Regions from separate parts of the Arthrobacter sp. 01T428 genome, predicted to be linked through region 2. Evidence: predicted binding sites of a transcription regulator. Region 2 holds the regulator's gene; the other holds the start of a gene.
What was found. The regulator LexA, encoded in region 2, represses DNA repair genes until DNA is damaged. The targets are predictions, from matches to a motif close to TCGAACANNTGTTCGA.
Positions count from the first base shown of each region.

Region 1: the regulator LexA is predicted to act here: its motif matches at 1,829-1,844, upstream of AC1DJB_RS22495 (LexA family protein).

Region 1 covers NZ_JBFTPW010000031.1:47,365-50,777, reverse strand. Annotated here, with positions in the region: gene AC1DJB_RS22505 (SOS response-associated peptidase) at 1-63, shown strand, start outside; gene AC1DJB_RS22500 (Y-family DNA polymerase) at 93-1,373, opposite strand; gene AC1DJB_RS22495 (LexA family protein) at 1,384-1,815, opposite strand; gene AC1DJB_RS22490 (aldo/keto reductase family protein) at 2,828-3,413, opposite strand, start outside.
Region 2 covers NZ_JBFTPW010000014.1:69,866-73,278, forward strand. Annotated here, with positions in the region: gene AC1DJB_RS15710 (ATP-dependent DNA helicase) at 1-1,457, shown strand, start outside; gene lexA (transcriptional repressor LexA) at 1,499-2,248, opposite strand; gene AC1DJB_RS15720 (LysM peptidoglycan-binding domain-containing protein) at 2,616-2,975, shown strand; gene AC1DJB_RS15725 (histidinol-phosphate transaminase) at 3,066-3,413, shown strand, end outside.

The DNA of each region.
Region 1 (3,413 bases), on a different contig from region 2:
GAACTCGTCAAAGACGAGGACGGCCGTCAGCGCCTGGAAACCGTCGACAACCCCGTCGCCTGACCCAGCGAAAGGCTCCGGCAAGCGGGGGTTTAGGCGGCCTTGACGAGGGGCAGTTCGTCCCAGTGGGTGGTGTAGCGGGGTGAGAGCATGTCTCGTTTCATGGTCCAGTCCGGGCCGCCCTTGATGCCGGCGTGGCCGAGCCCGATGGAGCCCCTGCCGTATTTGCCGGCCACTTGTTCCAGCAGCGGGCCGATTCCGCGTTCCTCGTGAACGTTTTCGAACAGCTCCAAGGGCCTTTGGTTCCCGCTGGGCCGCAGGTCGGTGACCATGATCCCGGCGCGGACGTATTTCACGCCGTCGTTGATCCTGGCAATGAGGGCGTGGGCCGCTTTGGTGAGGATCACCGGGTCGGCGGTGGGCATCGGCAGCGCGACGCACACGGACGGGTAGGACGTGTCGCCGGGACTGTAGTAGGACGTGCCGGCGAACGCGGTCAGCACTTTGGCCTGCAGCTCATGTTTGGCCAGGCGGGCGCTGGCCTGCTGCGCATACACGCTCATGACCTGGCGCATGTCCGCCGCCGTCGTGATCGGTTTGGAGAAGGACCGGGAGAAGATCAGCTGGTCCCGGCCTATCCGCTCTTCCTCCATGGGGATGCAAGGGGTTCCCTGCAGCTCGAGGACGGTGCGCATCATCACCACCGAGAACTTGTCCCGGATCGCCACGGGATTTGCCTTGGACAGGTCAAGAATCGAGTAGATCCCCATCCCCGCCAGGCGTTTCGTGAGCCTGGTGGCCACGCCCCAGATCTCACTCACAGACAGGCGGGACATGAGCGCTTCGCGCTCGGCCGCCGGCACGGATTCCCACCGGCACACCCCATCGAAGACGGGGTTGTGCTTGGCCCACTTATTGCTGAGCTTTGCCAGGGTTTTCGTGGGGGCTATGCCCACGCAGACGGGCACGCCAACGTGGGTCCGGCAGGCGTCTTTCATGGCCCGTCCCAGGGCCAGCAGATCCTCTCCGGAGCCCTTGACTCCCAGGAAGCATTCATCGATGCTGTAGACCTCTTGCCAGGCCGAGTACCGGGCCAGGAGCTCCATGACCCTGGCGCTGATCGATCCGTAGAGCTCGTAGTTGCTGGACCTCGCCACGAGGCCCCATTCCTTGGCCCGTGGTGCGAGTTTGAACCACGGCTCTCCCAGAACGATCCCGAGCCTCTTGGCCTCATCTGAGCGCGTTACGGCGCAGCCGTCGTTGTTCGAGAGCACTATGAGGGGTTTGCCTTCGAGGGAAGGATCGAAGATCCTTTCGGCGGAGGCGTAGAAGCAGTTGACGTCGATGTGGGCGATTTCCTGCATGCGGCGCATCACCGCCGGCCTAGACATAGTGAAGGCATCTGATCGCAACAGCCCAGATCCGCAGATCCGAGAGTTCCTGGACGCGGATCGGCGGGTATTTGGGGTTGTCTGCCTGCAGTATCACGCCGGCTCTGGTGATCCGCAGCCGTTTGATGGTCAGTTCGCCGTCGAGGATCGCCACCACCACGGACCCGTCCTTGGGCTCCAATGCCTTGTTTACGATGAGTTCGTCGCCGTCGCTGATGCCGCCCGGCTCCATGGAGTCCCCGCACACCCGAACGATGAAGGTGCTGGTCTTGTCCTTGATCAGGTGTTCGTTCAGGTCGAGTTCCGAGGAAAAATAGTCCTGGCTCGGAGACGGGTAGCCCGCCGGGACGGCCACCGGTGCCACCGGAACGTGCCCCGGAGGCGCCCCCGCGTCTATCATGCGAGGGTCCAAAGCAAGACTCATGACACACCTTTATTCGAAAATATGTTCGAATAAAGTCTAGTCGACCCCACTGACATTTCACCGCCCATGCGACAGTCAAAGATGTCGGGGGTCGGGTCAGGGACGTATCAACCGGTCTCGGTGCGTAGCCGACGGGATCCGCGCGTGGCTTCAATGTCGCGAAGACCGAGCCGGAGACCGGAGTGGTCTTGGTCGATGGCTACGCATATGCTCGTGGACCCCGATTTCGGAGACGTCTCAGGGGCCATATGCGGATGGTGAAGGTGTGTCCGACGAATTGTGCGAGAGTGGGGCAATTCGAGTTATCCGCGGCTGGAACGTGGGATCCGTTGAGGGTAGCTCCCGCTGGGCGCGGGCATCGACCCCAGGGGGCCAGCGGCGTCTGGGGGTAGTGGAGAATCCATGCCAGGAACCGAGATTCTCTCCCGCCGCTGGTCCCGTCTGTCAGCCAGACACCGAAGTCCGGCCGGTGCGTAAACCAAGCCTCTTGTTATGAGTCAACCTTTTTCAGGTGCTCTATACACGAGTGGTGAGTACTTAAATTTTCCGGAAGCCCGGACTGGCCGGCCCGCTGACATTGCTGGTGGGCTCTCCGAAGAGGGCAGGCACTGACACTACAGAACGCGGGCGAAGTTCTGGCGGCCCGGCGTATCTACTGGCCTCGATCAAAATGGGGACATTTAGAACCGCGGTTCGGAGTCCGGGTTATCCCACCCGCCGGCATTGCTGCCGGGATGCGTGGCCCACGGGTTTCCGGTGAGGCAGGCTGGCTCGTGCCGCCAGGGTGGGTGGCGGCGCCCTGGACGCCGATATCGTTGCCTCGACGGTAACTCAGGAACCGCACCCGCTGTGACAAGGTCAGGGTTGGCTTCATTGGACCACTCCCCTCAGCAGCCTTTGCCTCACTCATCAAATTGCAGAGAGGTCCAGGCTTAGCCGTGAGGCTGCTGAGCTTGGCGAGTTCTGATGACGCGTTCTGGCATCTGGATGGCGACAGCCTCCTCGCGCGGCCTTACGCTTCTCGAGGGGTCGGCGACGAACCTTTCGTCCGTGCGGGATCGCGTTCGGCGAGCGTACCAATGACGTCGTCGATCTGCTTCATGACCTCTGCCTCAAGCTTCACGCCAACCGCCGCGACGTTGTCCGCGATCTGTTCGGGCCGGGAGGCACCCACGATTGCCGAAGCAACGTTCGGATTCTGCAACACCCAGGCGACCGCAAGCTGGGGCATTGTCAGCCCGGCTTCCTCAGCGATCGGCTTGAGGTCCTGTACACCGGTGAGCACGTGATCGCGCATCCACCGCTGGATCATTTTTCCGCCGCCTTTCGTATCCGTGGCGCGGCTGCCTTCAGGGGCCGGCTGGCCGGGCAGGTACTTCCCGCTTAGGACACCCTGTGCCATGGGGGACCAGACGATTTGGGACACGCCTAGCTCTTGCGACGCCGGAACCACTTCCGCCTCGATGACCCGCCACAGCATGTTGTACTGCGGCTGGTTCGAAATCAACTGGAAGCCAAGTTCCTTGGAAAGAGCATGGGCCTCGCGCAGCTGCTCGGCAGTCCATTCGCTCACACCGATGTATAGCGCTTTGCCCTGC
Region 2 (3,413 bases):
AGGTATCCGTCACGTCCATGGAGTGCCTCGGAGCGCAAAAGTGTCCGATGGCCGAGGAGTGCTTCAGCGAGCTCGCCCGCCACCGCGCCGCGGAGTCCGACGTCGTGGTCACCAACCACGCGATGCTCGCCGTCAGTGCCTTTGAAGGGCTGGCCGTCCTGCCCGAATACGACGTCGTGGTGGTGGACGAAGCACACGAGCTCCAGGACCGTGTGACCGGTGCCGTGTCCGGGCAGCTGTCCGTGGCGATGATCCATGCCGCTGCCTCCAGCGCCCGCAAACACACGGCCATCACCGTGGACGCGCTGAACGCCGCCGCGGATCGCTTGGAACTGGCGATCATGGGAGCGCCGTCCGGCCTCTTGCCCAACGGGCTCAATGACGAACAACTTGATGGCGTGGACCAGCTCCGGGAAGCGTGCCGTGCGGCGCTTTCCGATTCGAAGGGGGATTCGTCCAACGCGGTCGACGGCGGACGTCAGCTCGCGCGCTCACGGCTCATGCTGATCCTCGAGTTGTGCGAACGGCTGCTCTCCGCCCGGGAAAACAGGGAAGTCGTGTGGCTCTCCCGGAACAGCAGCTTCGATCCCCAGCAGGGCTACACGGCCCCCGACGAGGACTCGCCGGCGCTCATCAACATCGCGCCGCTCAGCGTCGCCGGACGCCTCCGCGAAGGGCTCTTCGCGGGCCATACCGTGGTGTTGACCTCTGCCACTTTGGCTATCGGGTCTGCATTCGAGGCCACAGCCGGAGGGCTGGGCTTGACTGGCCAGGGCGCCCCCAGCTGGACGGGCGTGGATGTCGGCTCGCCCTTCGACTACCCGAAGCAGGGCATGCTGTACGTCGCCAAGCACCTGCCCAAGCCGGGTCGCGGCACCTCGCCCGAAGCGTTGGACGAACTTGAAGAGCTCATCAAGGCCTCGCACGGCGGAGCTTTGTGCCTGTTCTCTTCCCGTCGTGCGGCTGAGGACGCCGCGGAAGCGATGCGGTCGCGCCTGGATGTGGACATCCTGTGCCAGGGAGAATCGACCATGGCCGCGCTGGTCAGGCAGTTTGCCGAGGAGGAGGACACCTGCCTGTTCGGCACCATGTCCCTCTGGCAGGGCGTCGACGTTCCCGGCGGTTCATGCCGGCTGGTCGTGATTGACCGGATCCCGTTCCCTCGCCCGGACGATCCCCTGATGACGGCACGGTCCCGCGCGGTCGCCCAGGCCGGGGGCAACGGTTTCATGGCAGTGTCTGCAACGCACGCGGCCATTCGGCTGGCACAAGGGGCCGGCCGCCTCATCCGTTCAACGGGGGACAAGGGCGTCGTGGCAGTACTGGATTCACGGCTTTCGACGGAGCGCTACGGCAACTTCCTCAGGGCAGCGTTGCCGCCCTTCTGGCCCACCACGGACCGTTCAGTGGTGCGCGGTGCCCTCGAACGTCTTTACGCCGAGTCGGCCACGGCCTAAGGCAGGGGCCCTGGGTGAGGGTGCCTTAGAGCGAGCGCGTCCTAGAGTGAGCGCAGGACCGAGACGACTTTGCCCATGATGGTGGCATGGTCGCCCAGGATGGGTTCGTACTGCGTGTTCTGCGGGAGCAGCCACGTGTGGCCGTCGCGCTGCCGGAAGGTCTTGACGGTGGCTTCGTCGTCCAGGAGTGCGGCCACGATGTCGCCGTTGAGTGCGTCGTTTTGACGCCGCACTACCACCCAGTCTCCATCGCAGATAGCGGCGTCGATCATGGAATCACCGGCGACCTTGAGCATGAAGAGCTCGCCATGGCCTACCAATTGCCGGGGCAGAGGCAGGACGTCCTCAACGGTCTGGTCGGCCAGGATGGGCCCACCGGCAGCAATGCGCCCGACGAGGGGAACCATGGCCGTGTCACTGGCACTCGCGAGTTCCGTGACGGCCAGGCCGCCGGCGCTGCGGAGTTTCGCCGGCGCTTCAACGCCGGGGATGACGGAGCCGCCGTCCAGGGTCAACGGCATGAGGACTTCCATGGCGCGTGGACGCTTGGGATCGCGGCGAAGATAACCGAGCTTCTCGAGCTGCGACAACTGGTGGGTGACGCTGGACAAGCTGGCCAAGCCGACCGTGTCTCCGATTTCGCGCATCGACGGCGGATACCCGTGATCGTTCACTGAACGTTGGATGGTCTCCAGGATTTTCTTCTGGCGGACGGTCAGGCTCTTGGGGGCCTTCTGCGGCTGCTGGCTCCGCGCTGAGGCCGACCCGCTGCCAGTGGCTTTCGCTGCCATGTTCGCCAACACCCTTCCGTTCCGTCCGCGCGGCCCTGAGGGGCTTGCCGGGACTGTCGGCCTGAAATGTCAGACCCTCCTGTTGCACTGATTCAGTGCTCGTTCCTTCACTCAAACGTAGGGCAGGCGCAGGCGTTTATCAAACATTTGTTCTAGCGAGTCTCGACATCGTTCGTTGATAAGTGCTAAAAATGTCGTAGCAAGGTTCGAATATGTGTTCTATAAAAGTGGTGCGGGGTCCGGGTGTTCGCCCGAATCGTTCGAAGACAACAACGAACAACCGTCCTGCAAGCACTGAATGAAGGCAAGAATTGGCAGCCGCAACCAGAGATTCCGGAACGCGGCATTGTTCAGAAGGGCTCAGCTCATGTCCGCAATCACCATCACCCACACACCCGGCCACGGTGCGCCGGCGGGCCGGCTCCGCCTGACCCGCAGGGGCCGCATGGTCTTCTTCGGCGTCCCGGCCATGCTCCTGGTTGCAGCGCTCCTTAGCCTGGCGGGATTCCTGAATTCGCCGGCCAAGGCTGCTGATTCCGCCGCTGAACTGCAGCCCACCTCCAGCACGAGCGTCACGGTACAAGTGGGCCAGTCCTTGTGGGGGATTGCGGGAAGCGCCGCACCGTCCCGGGATCCACGCGACGTCGTTGCGGAGATCATCCAGCTGAACAACCTCCAGGACGGCCACATCGTGCCCGGCCAGCAGCTGTTCATTCCTTCGACTTAGCGGCAACTTGGACCGGGTTGCCCGGCCCCTGGACGGTCTCCGTGCCGTCACAGTTTCAGCGCATCCGCCGCGGCACCTTAAACTGTCATGGTGAGTGACCAGCTTGAGCGACTTGACCGACTTCCCCTCCGGACCAACCTTCGCGGCCTGAGCCCCTATGGCGCGCCGCAGCTTGATGTTCCGATTTTGCTCAACGTCAACGAAAACACGCATGGCGTCCCAGCGGACGTCCAGGCGGCCATCACCGAAGCGGTCGCGGCAGCCGCCACCGGACTGAACCGCTATCCGGACCGCGAGTTCACCGAATTGCGCGAGGCCCTTGCGGAATACCTTGGCCACGACCTTTCGGCCGACAACATCTGGGCAGCCAACGGCTCCAATGAAGTACTCCAGCAGATCCTCCAGGTCTTCGGCGGCCCGGGCAGGTCCGCGCTCGGT